One region of the Cytobacillus sp. FSL H8-0458 genome, then DNA from elsewhere that is predicted to be linked to it. Evidence: riboswitches for the same ligand, from Rfam matches in the RefSeq annotation. Region 1 holds a riboswitch; the other holds the start of a gene.
What was found. Region 1 has a riboswitch for S-adenosylmethionine ahead of NYE23_RS09120 (methionine biosynthesis PLP-dependent protein). Riboswitches for the same ligand answer to the same signal wherever they lie in the genome.
Positions count from the first base shown of each region.

Region 1 (4,422 bases):
TTCATAGTGAAATTTGCCGTCCGTATAAGCTGGAATGCTGGCATTTGGATATGCAGATAGGTAGGCATGTTTTGGCAAAGGTACACTTTCGAGCGTTTTCAGCATATGATGGGGGCCAAGCCTGCAATTGATTCCCACAACATCCGCCCCAATGCCGTCAAGCTTTGTTAAAGCATCTGCTATAGGAGTCTGGTTCTGAAGAACTCCAGCTTCCTGAAGTGAAACCTGTGCGATAATCGGCAAATCGGTTTCTTTTCTGGCTATAGCCAGAACCGTCTCAAGTTCTTCCAGATCATAATAGGTTTCAAGCAAAATACCATCTACATCCTCAAGCAGCAGACAATAAAGCTGCTCACGGAAGCTTCTTTTTATTTCCTCCAGTGTAATCATGTTCGGTTTGAACCCTCTGATCCCGCCGATTGTACCGGCAACATATGCGCGTCCCCCGGCAGCTTTTTTGGCAATCCGGGCTGCCGCACTGTTAATCTCTTTCACCGAGTCTTCAAGCCCATACCGCTGCAGCTTCAGATAATTCGCCGCATACGTATTGGTTTGGATCAATTCAGCCCCTGCGCCTATGTACGCTTCATGGATGTGCTGGATCTGCTCAGATTGCGATAGATTTAATTCCTCAAAACAGCTGTCGGTGCCATAGGAGTAAAGAAGAGTTCCCATCGCGCCATCTGCTATGATGATTTCATTCTTTAATTTATCCAGGAAACTCAAAGTATCACCCCCGCTGTAAAATGGATTGCTTTGTTTGTCCGGCTGCAGATAAAGCTGCCTTGAAATCTTCTATAATATCCTCTGCGCTCTCCAGGCCAACAGAAAGACGGAGAAGACTGTCTGTTATTCCGCGCTGTTCTCTTTCAGATGGAGGAATGGCTGCGTGCGACATTTTGGCAGGGTAGGAGAGGATGGATTCAACTGCTCCGAGACTTACTGCAAAAACAGGAATTTTAACATTTTCCACAAATACTCTCATCGACTTTTCATCTTCAAGTTCAAAAGAAAGAACAGCACCTGCGTTCACAGCCTGCTTCTTCTGGATTTCATAGCCGGGATGTTCAGCAAAACCGGGATAATGAACCTTCTTTACTGCAGGGTGATCATGAAGGAAACGGGCAATCTTCTCAGCTGATCTCACAGACTGATCGAGCCTAACCTGCAGCGTTTTAATGCCTCTCAAGACAAGCCAGGCATCCTGTACACCCAGAACAGCTCCAAAGGAATTTTGGAGAAAAGCCAGTCTTGCTCCTAATTCAGGATCCTTCACAACAGCTAAGCCGGCAACGACGTCACTGTGTCCGGATAAAAATTTGGTTGCGCTATGCAGCACGATATCTGCCCCTAAAGAGAGCGGTTTTTGAAGAGCAGGGGTCAGGAATGTGTTATCCACAAATGTCAGGGCTCCATGCTGTCTTGCCAGTGAACTGATGGCCTGGATATCTGTCACCTTCAGCAGCGGATTGGAAGGAGTCTCTACATAGAAAACTTTCGTGTTGGGACGGATTGCTTCTTTTACTTCCTCAAGATTTGTCATATCAACAAATGTATGCTCAATGCCAAAACGGGATAGGACCTCTGTTGTCATGCGATAGGTTCCGCCATAAACGTCTTCTGTAATGACAACATGATCTCCCTGTGATAAAAGGAGGAATGCTGTGGAAATGGCAGCCATTCCGGAAGAAAAGGCAAACCCTCTAATACCTTCTTCAAGCTCCGCGATGACTTCCTCAAGTGCTTCCCTTGTTGGATTCAGGCTGCGGCTGTAATCATATTTTCCGAACGCATCAATATCTTTTTGATGGAAAGTGGAGGCATGCTGGATCGGTACACTGACAGCTCCTGTTTCCGGGTCGAATTTTTGATTATTGTGAAGCAATTTCGTTTGGAATGTGTAATTCGTACTCATCGTACTGCCTCCTTTAAAACCTTTGCAAAAGCATGTTCAAGATCCGCCTTCAAATCTTCTGCATTTTCGATTCCAACCGAGAAACGCAGAAGCCTGTTACAGACACCGGTTTCAATGCGGATCTCTTCAGGGATGTCCGCATGCGTTTGTGTTGCAGGATATGTTATGAAACTCTCGACTCCACCAAGGCTTTCAGCAAAGGAGATTAGGGAGAGGCTCTGCAGAAAAGGATTCACCCAGGATTCTTCCTGGATCCGGAAAGATATCATTCCTCCCTTGCCTGGATAAAGAACATCTGTTATGGCATCATGGTGTGATAAGAAAGCCGCTAACTCCCGGGCATTTTTTTCATGCCGTTCCATGCGAAGAGAGAGTGTCTTCATGCCTCTGATCAAAAGCCAGGAATCAAATGGGCTAAGGACTGCACCTGCAGCATTGTGGTTCATGGCAAGATCCTCACATAACTGTTTGCCTTTTGCGACAACTAAACCGGCAAGGACATCATTATGGCCTCCAAGATACTTCGTCGCACTATGGATGACAATATCAGCTCCAAGCTTTAACGGCTGCTGAAGAAGGGGGGTGTAAAATGTGTTATCAACGATCAGCAGGATATTATGCCGTTTCGCGATGTCAGCTATCAACTGAATGTCTGTCTCTTCCATCAGCGGGTTAGTGGGAGTCTCCAGAAATATTGCTTTCGTTTTTTCAGTGATTAGCTCTTCAACATTTTCAGGAGTGCTCGTATTTACATATTTGCTCTGCAGTCCCCATTTTTTGAAGCCCTGTTCAAGCAGACGATAGGTTCCGCCGTATAAATCCTTGGAAACAATCCACTCATCTCCGGATTTAAAGAGGGAAAGAATCGTAAGAATGGCAGCCATTCCAGAACTGCAGGCATAGCCTTGATCGCCTTCTTCCAGATCGGCGATTGCTTTTTCAAGCAGCTGGCGGGTAGGATTGCCTGTTCGGCTATAGTCAAAGCCAGTTGACTGACCAATGCCTTCATGCCGGTAGGCGGTGGAAAAGTATACAGGCGGATTGACTGCACCTGTTGCTGATTCGCTCCTGTTTCCGATTTGTGCTAATTTGGTGTCAATATTATACATGCTGGTAAACACTCCTTCGTCATAATAAAAAAAAGCCTTCTATAAGAAGAAGACTTTTTAATGTGAACAGCCATTCTTCTTATCTTTCAAGTTTCTAAAAAACTTGCAGGAATTAGCACCTTTTCAATCAAAATATGATTGCTGGTTGCTGAGGCGTCGTCGGGCCTTACCCTCGACCTCTCTGGATAAGAAATCAAATATTAAATTTTCTCTAAACTTTACTACAGTAAACCGTTAAGAGTCAACACTTTTTTGAATATTTCATGTTATAAAAAATATCTGGCCAGGCATCTTGAGTCCTTCTGCCTTAAATATCTGTTTCAAGGAGGAATAAGGAGGATCTTGAACCAAAAAAACTTTCCATTACATTCTGGAAAGTTTTTTTGGGTATTCATTCTTCAATCAAATCGTTAACCGGCACATCCATTTCTTTTTCAGAATTTGCTTTTGTGTAAATGCGTGCTGTCTTAGTCTGCTCATCTACATGCTGAATGATGATCGGTATGCCATTTAAAGTGACACTGTGCACTTCAGCAGACTCAGCAATCTCTTTTGCTCTGCCTATATTCATGGAAAAACCTCCTGAATTTGAATAATTTTAATGTGCCTTAAAAAGACACATATTATTCTTTTAAAATTAGCCTGGCATAAACTGTTATAGCTAGATCTCTTTAAAGTTCAGAATATTTCCTTTATAATAATGAGGAAAATAATTTTTTCTTGGAGGGAAGCTTTTATGCAAGAACATAGTCACTGCCGTCACAGATTTGCCGAAACAGATGGGCCAGCCGTTTTCCGGACAATTGATGGCATTGAAGTGAATGTTGCCGGCAGCTTATTCCAAAAATGTACAACATGCGGTCATTTTGATTTTCCCGTAGATACCAGAGAAGCCATTGAATCTTCCCTAAAAGAAAACAGAAAAAATACCAATGAATCGAAACAAATCTATATAAACCTGGTAGAAACTTTTTAAAGCCGAAACATTTCGGCTTTTTTTATGTTCAAGTTATTTCATATTTATAAATGTTTACCCTTTTACAAATCATTTTTTTAGAATAAGTTATTGCTAAAAAATTTTTTTAATAGTTTTCCACTATATTCATGTTTTTATCTTTGTACAACTAGATTTTACGTGTTAGAATAACTGTGGAAACGTTTTATCCTCTGAAAAATATTATTATTCGTAAAAATGAATTGTTAATTCATTCAAATGATGGGTATTGTATTTTCAGGGAGAAAAAACGTATTGAATTATTCACTTACAAAACAGTTATGGAGGTAATTTTCCATGAAAAAGCCATTTAATGGTGAGGGACCTTTTGAACAGGGATTTCATGGCCCAAACCTTGGCTACGTTATTGAACTTTATGAAAGATATTTAGAGGATCCATCATC
Region 1 covers NZ_JBBOBR010000001.1:1,873,203-1,877,624, forward strand. The annotation lists gene NYE23_RS09110 (bifunctional homocysteine S-methyltransferase/methylenetetrahydrofolate reductase) at 1-726, opposite strand, end outside; gene metC (cystathionine beta-lyase) at 731-1,915, opposite strand; gene NYE23_RS09120 (methionine biosynthesis PLP-dependent protein) at 1,912-3,024, opposite strand; SAM riboswitch class I at 3,101-3,216, opposite strand; gene NYE23_RS09125 (H-type small acid-soluble spore protein) at 3,416-3,595, opposite strand; gene NYE23_RS09130 (hypothetical protein) at 3,761-4,000, shown strand; gene sucA (2-oxoglutarate dehydrogenase E1 component) at 4,316-4,422, shown strand, end outside.

Region 2 (4,422 bases), on a different contig from region 1:
AGCCCTCTTCTTATGAAGAGGGTTTTTCTGCTTTTAAGAAATGAAATACAAACATTTTTATAGAGGAGAGATAGCGATGACGGACAAACAGAAAAATTACCGCTTTGAAACAATTGGAGTACATGGGGGGCTGAAGCCTGACCCTGTAACTGGCGCGAGGGCGGTCCCAATTTATCAGAATAATGCTTATCAGTTCAAAAATACAGATCACGCTGCAGACCTCTTTGCCCTGAAAGAGCCGGGATATATTTATAGCAGGATACATAATCCCACTGTCAGTGTGTTTGAGGAAAGAGTGGCCCTGCTTGAAGGAGGAGTGGGTGCGCTGGCCCTTGCCAGCGGCCAGTCTGCTATTACACTTGCCATTTTAAACATCGCCGAAGCTGGTGATGAAATTGTTGCCGCATCCAATTTATATGGGGGTACTTATAATTTATTTGCAGTTACACTTCCCAAGTATGGAATAAAGGTAAAACTGGTGGATCCAAAGGATCCGGAAAATTTCCGGAGCGCCATTACAGATAAAACAAAGGCTGTCTTCGCCGAAACGATTGGAAACCCCAGCCTGAAAATCCTGGATATTGAAAAGGTTGCCGCAATTGCACACGAAAACGGTGTCCCCCTGATTGTCGATAACACTTTTGCTACCCCTTATCTTTGCAGGCCTATTGAACATGGAGCTGACATTGTCATACACTCTGCGACAAAATGGCTGCTCGGCAATGGGACCACAATGGGGGGAGTTATAGTAGACGGCGGGAAATTTGACTGGAATTCTCCTAAGTTTCCGGGCTTTACAGAGCCTGATCCGAGCTACCATGATATTGTCTATAGCGAAGCAATTGGCGAAGCTGCTTATATTATAAAAGCACGGGTACAGCTGTTAAGAGACTTAGGACCTGCAATGAGTGCGCAAAGTGCATTCCAGTTCACTTTGGGTCTTGAGACTCTGCATGTGAGAATGAAGGAACATGTTGCCAATACCAAAAAGGTAGTGGAATATTTGGAGGCGCACCCGGCCGTTAATTGGGTGCTCTATCCAGGTCATGAAAGCCACCCGGACAAAGACTTGGCAGATAAATATTTGCCAAAAGGAGCCGGGGCAGTGGCTGTATTTGGAATTGCGGGCGGTCGAGAGGCTGGAGCCAAGCTGATCAATAGTTTGCAGCTATGGGCACATGTGGCAAATGTCGGGGACGCAAAGAGCCTGATTATCCACCCTGCAAGCACGACTCATCAGCAGCTGGATGAGGAAGGTTTAAAAGCTGCAGGAGTGCCGGAGGACTTGATTCGGATTTCGATCGGCATCGAAAATGCAGAAGATTTAATTGAAGACCTGGAACAGGCGATAGAAGCAGCTGCAGGTCTCACATCGCTAGCTGCAAAAGCGTAAAGGAAAATTTACCATTCACTTTTTTCCGAAAGTTTGAAATTTCATCGTTGACACCTTTTTAATGGCTATGATACGATAGCAAACGTAATTAAAAAACTGCTTAATTCATTTAAAGTATTAATTTAATATAGAACGTTACGCTCTTATCAAGAGAGGTGGAGGGAAGTGCCCTATGAAGCCCGGCAACCGTCAATTAGTTGAAATGGTGCCAATTCACTCAAAGCATAGCTTTGATAGATGAGAGAAAGGACTAAATTTTTTTATGCCTTTCTGCTCATGTGCAGAAAGGCATTTTTGCTTTTGCGCATGAAAGCCTATTTAGAGTGAAGAATAGGGAATAAAAGCAGTCTATTAATTATTATCTGTATCTTTCGATAAAAGAGGTGACTATCACGTTGATTTCCATAAAAGATGTACAGAAGATATTCTCTTCAAAAAACGGTCAGGTAAAAGCAGTTGACGATGTAAACCTGGAGGTAAAAGAAGGAGAAATTTTCGGTGTTATCGGATACAGCGGTGCAGGTAAAAGTACCTTAATCCGCATGCTGAATGGGCTGGAGCTTCCTACCCATGGCAGTGTAACAGTAGCAGGCAATGAGGTTTCAAAGATAAAGGGAAGCAAGCTAAGAAAAGCGCGGCAGGAAATAAGCATGATTTTCCAGCACTTCAACCTGTTATGGTCGAGGACAGTAAGAGAGAATATTGCATTTCCGCTTGAAATCGCAGGGGTTTCCCGGCAGGAAAGGCTCAAAAGAGTAGATGAGCTCATTAAACTCGTCGGTCTGGAGGGAAGAGAAGATGCCTATCCTTCCCAGCTTAGCGGGGGTCAAAAGCAAAGAGTAGGGATTGCCAGAGCCCTAGCCAATAATCCAAAAGTGCTGCTTTGTGATGAGGCAACATCTGCCCTTGATCCGCAGACAACAGACTCCATTTTGGAGCTGCTTGTTGACATCAATGAGCGGCTGGGCTTAACCATTGTCCTCATTACACATGAAATGCACGTAATCCGTAAAATCTGCCATCGGGTTGCTGTTATGGAAGGCGGCCGGATTGTGGAAATCGGCCCTGTATTGGATGTCTTTAAGAATCCGAAAGCTGTGATTACAAAGCGCTTTGTCCAGCAGGTGACAGAGCCTGAAGAAACGAAGGAAACGATTGATCATCTGGTCGATTTGTATCCAAAAGGAAAAGTAGTCCAATTAGGATTTGTCGGCGAATCAGCTGAACAGCCATTGATTACAAACCTGATCCGTCACTTCCAGGTAACTGTTAATATTCTGCAGGGGAAGATTTCCCAGACACAGAATGGTTCCTACGGCACCTTATTCATCCATGTTGATGGAGAAGCAGAGGAAGTTGCAAAAGCGATTGAATTTATCCATTCTCAGCAGGTGGGCGTGGAGGTGATTTCCAATGCTTAATGAATGGTTTCCAAATGTGAAATGGGACTCCATGTGGGAAGCTACTGTGGAAACTCTCTATATGACAGCTATTTCTGTTATTGCAACCTTTATTTTAGGAGCAATTTTGGGGCTGCTGCTCTTTTTAACCTCAAAGGGGAATATCTGGGGAAATGCAGCAATCAATAAAATTATCTCAGCGTTCGTCAATATTTTCCGTTCGATTCCATTTATTATCCTTATTGTATTACTGATTCCATTTACGAAGTTTTTGCTTGGGACAATGATTGGGGAGGATGCAGCATTGCCTGCATTAATTATTGGTGCTGCCCCGTTTTATGCCCGAATGGTGGAAATCGGCTTGAGGGAAATAGATAAAGGTGTAATTGAAGCGGCCAAGTCTATGGGCGCAAAAACAAGCACGATTATCTGGAAGGTTCTGCTTCCGGAATCAATGCCCGCCCTTGTTTCAGGAATTACCGTTACAGCCATCGCGCTGGTTGGCTACACAGCCATGGCCGGTGTTATCGGTGCTGGGGGACTTGGAAACCTCGCTTACCTGGAAGGATTCCAGAGGAGCCGCAATGATGTGACGGTTATGGCGACTGTCATTATTCTAATCATCGTATTTATCATCCAGTTTATTGGAGATATCATAACAACAAAATTAGACAAACGTTAAGGAGAGATTGACATGAAAAAATGGTTATCACTTGCTCTTGCACTTGCAGTAGCACTTGTTCTTGCAGCTTGCGGAACTTCGGAAAAAGACGGCAATGCCGGTGAAGGCGGAGAAAGTAAAGAAAACACTAAAATTACAGTAGGGGCTTCCAACGTACCTCACGCTGAAATTCTTGAAGAAGCAAAGCCATTACTTGAAGAAAAAGGCTTTGAACTTGATGTTGTGCCATTCCAGGATTATGTATTGCCAAACCAGGCTCTTGAGTCTAAGGAGCTGGATGCAAACTATTTCCAGCACATTCCTTACCTTGAGTCACAGAAAGCTGAACATGGATATGATTTTACAAATGCAGGCGGAATTCATATTGAACCAATCGGAGTATATTCCCAAAAGTATAAGAGCCTTGATGAACTTCCTGAGGGTGCATCAATCATCATGAGCAACTCAGTAGCAGACCATGGCCGTATTCTCTCCATGCTTGAAGCAGAGGGACTTATTACTTTAAATGAAGATGTAGAAAAAACGGAAGCAACTCTGGAAGATATTAAAGAAAATCCTAAAAAGTTAAAGTTTGATACTGAATATGAAGCATCACTTCTTCCTCAAATCTACAATAATGGAGAAGGGGATGCAGTCCTGATCAATTCCAATTATGCAATTGATGCCGGGTTGAATCCTCTTGAAGATTCAATTGCAATTGAAGACAAAGATTCACCATACGTAAATGTAATTGCAGTCCGCACAGGCGATGAAGAAAAAGAAGGAATTAAAGCTCTTGTAGAAGTGCTTCGTTCTAAAGAAATTCAGGATTTCATTCTTGAAAAATATAAAGGTGCCGTTGTGCCGGTATCTGAGTAAGGCAGAAATGCAGGCGTTCACAGCGCCTGTTTTTTTTGTGGATCAGCAGCCCCACTTCCCGTATAGATTGAAATGCAATCAAACATACT
Region 2 covers NZ_JBBOBR010000002.1:120,220-124,641, reverse strand. The annotation lists gene NYE23_RS21980 (O-acetylhomoserine aminocarboxypropyltransferase/cysteine synthase family protein) at 77-1,393, shown strand; SAM riboswitch class I at 1,534-1,637, shown strand; gene NYE23_RS21975 (methionine ABC transporter ATP-binding protein) at 1,789-2,814, shown strand; gene NYE23_RS21970 (methionine ABC transporter permease) at 2,807-3,475, shown strand; gene NYE23_RS21965 (MetQ/NlpA family ABC transporter substrate-binding protein) at 3,488-4,333, shown strand.
Region 2: linked by a shared signal. The riboswitch ahead of NYE23_RS21975 (methionine ABC transporter ATP-binding protein) and the one ahead of NYE23_RS09120 (methionine biosynthesis PLP-dependent protein) in region 1 are both predicted to bind S-adenosylmethionine.